Regions from separate parts of the Mesorhizobium sp. RSR380A genome, predicted to be linked through region 2. Evidence: predicted binding sites of a transcription regulator. Region 2 holds the regulator's gene; the other holds the start of a gene.

Evidence for each region. Region 2 encodes LexA, which represses DNA repair genes until DNA is damaged. Its sites were predicted from a motif close to TGTTCNNNNTGTGTTCNG; they were not measured.
Region 1: a site for LexA is predicted at 1,677-1,694, ahead of ACYG9Z_RS14520 (YifB family Mg chelatase-like AAA ATPase). Genes of this name have one in related genera too.

Annotation. Positions count from the first base shown of each region.
Region 1 is NZ_JBTTIB010000001.1:2,989,950-2,993,373, forward strand. Features, by position in the region: gene ACYG9Z_RS14520 (YifB family Mg chelatase-like AAA ATPase) at 50-1,582, opposite strand; gene ACYG9Z_RS14525 (glycosyltransferase) at 1,774-2,838, opposite strand; gene ACYG9Z_RS14530 (glycosyltransferase family 2 protein) at 3,023-3,424, shown strand, end outside.
Region 2 is NZ_JBTTIB010000001.1:5,685,131-5,688,554, reverse strand. Features, by position in the region: gene kynU (kynureninase) at 1-136, opposite strand, end outside; gene ACYG9Z_RS27645 (GntR family transcriptional regulator) at 305-1,069, shown strand; gene lexA (transcriptional repressor LexA) at 1,275-2,057, shown strand; gene ACYG9Z_RS27635 (ComEC/Rec2 family competence protein) at 2,051-3,424, opposite strand, start outside.

The DNA of each region.
Region 1 (3,424 bases), 2.7 Mb from region 2:
CGACCCCCACCCTGCCGCTTCGGGGCCACCTTCCCCTCAAGGAGGAGCGTTACGCCGCCTGCGCCACCCGCCCCGACATCATGCGGTAGGAAATCGCCTCGGCCAGGTGAATGCGGCCGACGGTTTCTCTGGCTTCGAGGTCGGCCAGCGTGCGCGCCACTTTCAGCACCCGATGATAGGCGCGCGCGGAAAAGCCGAGCTTTTCGCTGGCGTCCTTCAACAGAGACAGGCCGGCGGCATCCGGCATCGCGATGTCCTCGATAACAGAAGGCGAGCAATGCGCGTTGGTGGTCGCGCTGGTCACGCCGAGCCGCTCGAACCGTTCGCGCTGGATGGTGCGGGCGCGCGCCACGCGCTGGGCGACGGCGGCACTTTTCTCCGCTCGGTCGGGCCGGATCAGGTCGGCGGCCGAGACCGCCGGTACCTCGATCCTGAGGTCGATGCGGTCGAGCAACGGGCCGGAAATGCGCGCCTGGTAGTCGGTGCGGCAGCGTTCGCCGCGCAGGCAGCGATAGCCGGGCTCGCCGGCCATGCCGCAACGGCACGGGTTCATCGCCGCCACCAGCTGGATGCGCGCTGGATAGGTGACGCGGTGGTTGGCGCGCGCGATCATGCAGTCGCCGGTCTCCAGCGGTTGGCGCAGCGCATCCAAGGTCTGCGGCGTGAATTCGGGAAACTCGTCGAGGAACAGGACGCCGTTATGGGCAAGCGATACTTCGCCCGGCCGCGCCCTGATGCCGCCGCCGACCATTGCCGCCATCGAAGCCGAATGGTGCGGGGCGCGGAACGGCCGCCGGTCGGTGAGCTTGCCTTCGCCGAGCTCGCCCGCCACCGAGGCGATCATCGAGACTTCCAGGAGTTCCTTCGGCGCCAGTGGCGGCAGGATCGAAGGCAGCCTTTGCGCCAGCATCGATTTTCCCGAGCCGGGAGGCCCTACCATCAAGAGATTGTGGCCGCCGGCCGCCGCCACTTCCAGCGCCCGCTTGGCGCTTTCCTGGCCCTTGATGTCTGAGAGGTCGGGCAGGTCGCGGGCCGAGACATGAATGCCGGGCTCGGGTCGCGACAGCACCTGCGTGCCGCGAAAATGATTGGCGATGGCAATCAGGCTGCGCGGCGCCAATATGTCGAAATCCTTTCCCGCCCAGGCCGCTTCCGGCCCGCAGCCGAACGGGCAAATCAGGCCTTTGCCCTCGGCATTGGCGCCGATCGCCGCCGGCAGGGCGCCTGCAACCGCGGCAATGGTGCCGTCGAGCGACAATTCGCCGAGCACGACATAGGAGGCCAGCATGTCTCCCGGAATGGCGCCGAGTGCTGCCATCAGGCCGAGCGCGATCGGCAGGTCGTAATGGCTGCCTTCCTTGGGCAGATCGGCTGGAGCGAGGTTGACCGTCACCTTCTTCGACGGCATCGACAGGCCGGATGCATGGAGCGCCGCCTGCACGCGTTCGCGGCTTTCGGCCACCGCCTTGTCGGCCAGGCCGACGATCTGCATGCCGACCTTGCCCGGCGCGATCATCACCTGGACATCGACCGGCACGGCCTCGATGCCCTGGAAAGCAACCGTGCGAACCCGCGCCACCATTTGCCCTGCCCCCGGAAACCGGCTTCGCCTCGACCTTGTAGTTCAGGCCGCGAGCGACGTCACGACAAGACAACCATAGATTTCAGGCCAAGGCAAGAACATTACAGGAACACGCAGCCGTGCTGGTTGCAGCCGCGTTGTGCCCGGTAGAGGGCGACAGAGTTCCTCCGGCAATCCGAGGCTGTTGCCGTCTAAGCGGTGACGAAGGCATCGACCGCACCTGAAAGCGATCGATCGATTGCGATTTGGGGTGGAAGCCACTCCATGACAGGATATCGGAAAGGCCAGGGCATGGCGATCCGGCGCGAAGAGCCGCTTTCCAGAAAAATCTCATTTACAAGGTCTATGAACCGCCCGCGGTCCCGTTCAACTCGTTTCAAAGTTTGCGAACGAATGTAATCCCGGGGTATTCGCCGCTCCTTCAGTGCCAAGACAGCCTCCGCGATGGATCGAGGATCGGGTGGAACTGTAAGCGAATAGTCGGCATCCAGATAAAGGTCTCGGCCACCACGGTTCGGCGTCGTGACCACGGGAAGTCCCGCGAGAAGATATTCCGTGCTGGCGAACATTGGCCCCTCCGCTTCAGAGAGACAAATTCCCACGGCTGCACGATTGAGATGCATGTTCACCTGAGCCGGCGCCAGTCGGATAGGCTTGCCGGTGCCGTCAAACTCGTTGATAAAGACGTGATGCGGCGCGAGCTCCCTGTGCCGATTTACTCTTGCTCTTTCCGACTCCATACTAGAGGACCCGCTTGAATCTCGATAAAAGACAAATGCGCAACGCTGGATGCCAAGCGACAAGTCATGGCGCTTCCACGGAGCCAGTTGCGCATTGTAGATTGCATCAAATTCTACAGGGACGTCATCGAGAGGCCTGAATATGTGTTCGGAGGTTGTTGACGTCTTGTTGTGCAGGACGGCGGCCTCGCCGGACTGATTCAACAGATCAGCCTCGGCCTGAGTGTTGGACAGGAAGATTAGCGAGTGACGGGGGTTCTTGAGTCTATGCAGAACGGCATAGGTCCGGATGGTTTTGACGCTAGCACTGTTTTCGATGGACCAGGTTGGCGAGATGAGAAACCAGGCGCGGTGGCCGCGTGGAAGGAAAGGCATATGACTTGCTAATCCGAGCGGCGTACCGGACATTCCCGAATAGGATATGAACGGATCGTCAGACAGCAAACTGGCCTGAAGAGCAGGTTGCGAATTCGCGGAAGGGTGCCCTTTTCTGAGTTTGTGGCCATGACGCAGCATGGCTCTGACAATCTCGAATTTGGTAGGAGGGCGATACCCGTGCTGTAGGGTCAACATGCGGCAATTGCGATCTTGAGTGCGGGGCAAAACTCGCTTCGACAGAGAGAAATTTGGCAAAGAAACACCGCCATTTGATCGACGGAATATCTCAGGCGATCAAATCTGGTGTACGGAGAAGCGCCTCTTGAAAGAAAACATCGTCCCAAGCGGAGCTGGTTCTCACATCGCGCTACCAACCGTATCCGTTTGCGTAGGCTGTTTCAATCAAGAGGCATTCATCGACACTGCGATCCGATCCGTAGCGGCGCAGACATACACTGCGTTCGAATGCGTGGTGGTCGATGATTTTTCGACCGACGGTTCCCGCCGAAGGATTGAAGAGTGTCTGTCCCAGCTTGGCGACAGTCGTTTCCGCTTTCTGCCCCGACTGCAAAATGGCGGGCAGTTGACAGCAATGATGACCGGGCTTGACGCGACAGCCGGGCCCCTGATCTCGTTTCTTGACGGTGACGATGCTTGGCATCCTGACTTCATAGAATGCCATGTGAGAGCGCATCTCAGCCAAACCCGTATCGCGGCAATGTCG
Region 2 (3,424 bases):
CCGCTGACGCGGCGCCCAGGGAATTGCCGTCGAGATAAATCACGCCTTGCGGCAAGACAAAGCGTTCACGCATGGAGCGCAGCGGATCGGCGGCATCCATTGCTTCGATTGTAGCGAGATCGGGTGTCGTGCTCATGATCCGGCGCCCCTCCATGGACAAACGCGCGCGGCGGAGCCTGCCGCCCAAACATGCCGGCGATCTTGAGTGGTCGCCCTTGAACTGTCAAACATTATATATAATTCACCCATTGAAAGGCTTTGATATATAATGATCCGCCCGAGCGTTTATGTCTGATGGATCACGATGCTGGATGACGAGCAGACCTCGAAGACGGAAGTGGCCTATCGCCTGCTCAGGCGCGATATTCTTGCGACCCGGCTGGCGCCTGCCGCGCCGTTGAAGCTGAGCACGCTGCGCAACACCTACGGCATCGGCTGGACGCCGTTGCGCGAGGCGCTGTCGCGGCTGGAGGCGGAACGGCTTGTGACCGCCATCAGCAACCGCGGGTTTGCGGTCGCTCCCGTCTCTCGGGCGGAGCTCGAGGATTTGGCACGTGCGCGGCTGGTGGTCGAACTGCCCCTGCTGGTGGAATCGATCGAGAAGGGCGACCGTGAGTGGGAAGACGCGGTCGTTGCCGCCCACTATCGTCTCTCACGGTGCGGGTCTGTTCTCGACGATCCATCGGATGATGCGGTCGACGCGTGGTACGAAAAACACGATGCCTTCCATGCGGCGCTGCTCAGTGCCGCGACATCCAGCTGGCTGCTGCGCTTCAATGCAACGATTTCCGACCAATTGCATCGCCATCACCGCTTTCTGGGTCTGGCCCCGACGCTGCGCGCCGCCGCCGGCCGCACGGACGGACACCGGAAGGCCGTGGCGGCCCTGCGCGACGCCGTGGCGATCGAACACCATACCGCCCTGATGGAAGCGGCCCTCGATCGCGACGTCGAACGTGCGAAAACTCTGATGACCGCTCACATCGGCTACACGCTGCGGGTCTATGCCCAGAGAGAACCCCGCGCGGATGCTGCGCAGCCCCGTCCGAAAAGGAAGCGGCGATCGTAGCCGACGACGCAGGGCACTTTGTCTTCGTTTCACCCCGTTGCTGGCAACTGGGCGCAGGCGGCGCTCGCAGCGCCGAACGTTACGCTGAACAAAACGTCAACACATTCATTAAACTTTAAAAGGTTGCGGAACACAACTGGAACAGATAGTGTTTGTTCTGGGTTTGTTTTTTCTGATTCTGGTTTCAGAACCCTTGGGGGCCGCGATGCTGACGCGCAAACAACATGAGCTTCTGATGTTCATCCATGAACGCCTGAAGGAGAGCGGAATCCCGCCGTCCTTCGACGAGATGAAGGAAGCGCTCGACCTCGCCTCCAAGTCCGGCATCCACCGCCTGATCACGGCGCTTGAGGAGCGCGGTTTCATTCGCCGGCTGCCGAACCGGGCGCGCGCGCTGGAAGTGCTGCGGCTGCCCGACTCGATCGCACCAGGCCTCAATGCGGCGAGGAAGTTTTCGCCGAGCGTCATTCAGGGCAGTCTTGGTCAAACCGGCCAAGGGCAAGGCGGCCAAGGACAAGGCGCGTTGGGCCAAGGCGGTCTCGGCCGCCAGATCAAGCCGGGCTCGCCGTCGCGTTCGATGTCGGCCGGCAATGACGATGCCGTTTCCGCGATTTCAATCCCGGTTATGGGACGCATCGCCGCCGGCGTGCCGATCGACGCCATCCAGCATCAGACCCATTCGATCTCGGTGCCGCCCGATATGATCATGGGCGGCGAACACTACGCGCTCGAGGTCAAGGGCGATTCGATGATCGAGGCCGGCATTTTCGATGGCGACACGGTCATCATCCGCAATGCCGACACAGCCAGCCCCGGCGAGATCGTGGTGGCGTTGGTCGACGATGAGGAAGCGACCCTGAAACGCTTCCGCCGCAAGGGCGCCTCGATCGCCCTGGAAGCCGCCAACCCGGCCTACGAGACCCGCATTTTTGGACCGGACAGGGTGAAGGTGCAGGGCAAGCTTGTCGGATTGATCCGGCGCTACTGAGCCGGCTTGGGTTTGTACTTTTCACGCTGGTTGTAAGGCGGCAGGCCGCGCGCTTCGCGGGAGAAGCGGCGTTGCTCGTGCCAGGGGCGATACGGCTTGTCGACGGCGAAGCGGATGGTTGGCGCTGCAGCTGCCGATTGCGGATCGAAGAAGACGGCGGCGCTGCCGTCGCGGGCCAGCTGTTTCTTCGTCACGACCAGCACCAGCGGGTCGCGGCACGGATTGTAGGCGGTGGCGTCATCGATGACGATCAGGCTCGCGAAGGCACAGGCCGGCCGCGCCGTCTTGCGGTCTTTCGCAAGCGCTACAATGGCTCCGGAAGGGTGCCGGGCGATACAGAGATCGCCGGTGCAATAGAAGGGCGAGCCGGGCGGCAGATCGAGCGGATCGAGATCGAACCGCGTATCTGTTGACTCGAAAATCTCAGGTGGGATAATGGTTTCGGCCCGCAGCGCCCGTTTCCAATTGTCCGTGGTGAATTCGTTGGAGCGTTCGCGGTTGAGGGCGAGTTCGCCGCCACCGATCGGCATGGCCACCAGATGCGCATCCTCGGATATGAGCACGTCGGGCGTAAGCACCTGCGGCACCGTCAACAGGCCGGCCAGCGCGAAAGGCACGGCCGCCAACCTGAGCCAGGTGGTGGCCATGGTGGCGATGACGAGGGCGACCGCCACCAACAGCACCGAGCGGATGGAGATCAGCCCGACGGCGTCGACCGGCGAGCGCTCGGAAATCCAGGCCGATATAGCGATCATCGCCATCAGACCCTTGCCCATCACATAGAGGAACGGCCCGTCGGCGCCGAACGGCATCGCCAGTGCGCTGAGCACGGCAAAAGGCATGACGATCAACGAAACAATCGGCATCACGGCCAGATTGGCGATCAGGCTGAGCGGCGACACACGCTGAAAATGCCAGATGGCGAACAGCAAGGTTGCACTGCCGGCGATGATCGAGGTCATGGCGAGGCCGCCCATGGCCAGCGCGAATTTTCGCGACAGGAAGCCGACGAAGGAGCGCTTTGCCGGCGGCGTTCTCACCTTGTCGGCGCGGTAATCGGCCCAGCCGGCATAGGCGCCGACAAGGGCGGCGGTGGCAGCAAACGACATCTGGAAGCTGGGACCGACCACCTCGTGCGGCGACATCAGGATGACGGCAATGGCGGAGATCGCCAGATTGCGCATGGTGAGTGCGGCGCGATCAAACAGCACGGCGACAAGCATGACCGCCAGCATGATGAAGCTGCGCTCGGCGGCAACCACGACGCCTGAAATGACGAGATAGGCGGCGATGGAGACGAGTGCTGCCACTGCTGCATATTTCTTGACTGGGCGGCGCGAAGAGAAATCGGGAAACAGCGCAAAGGC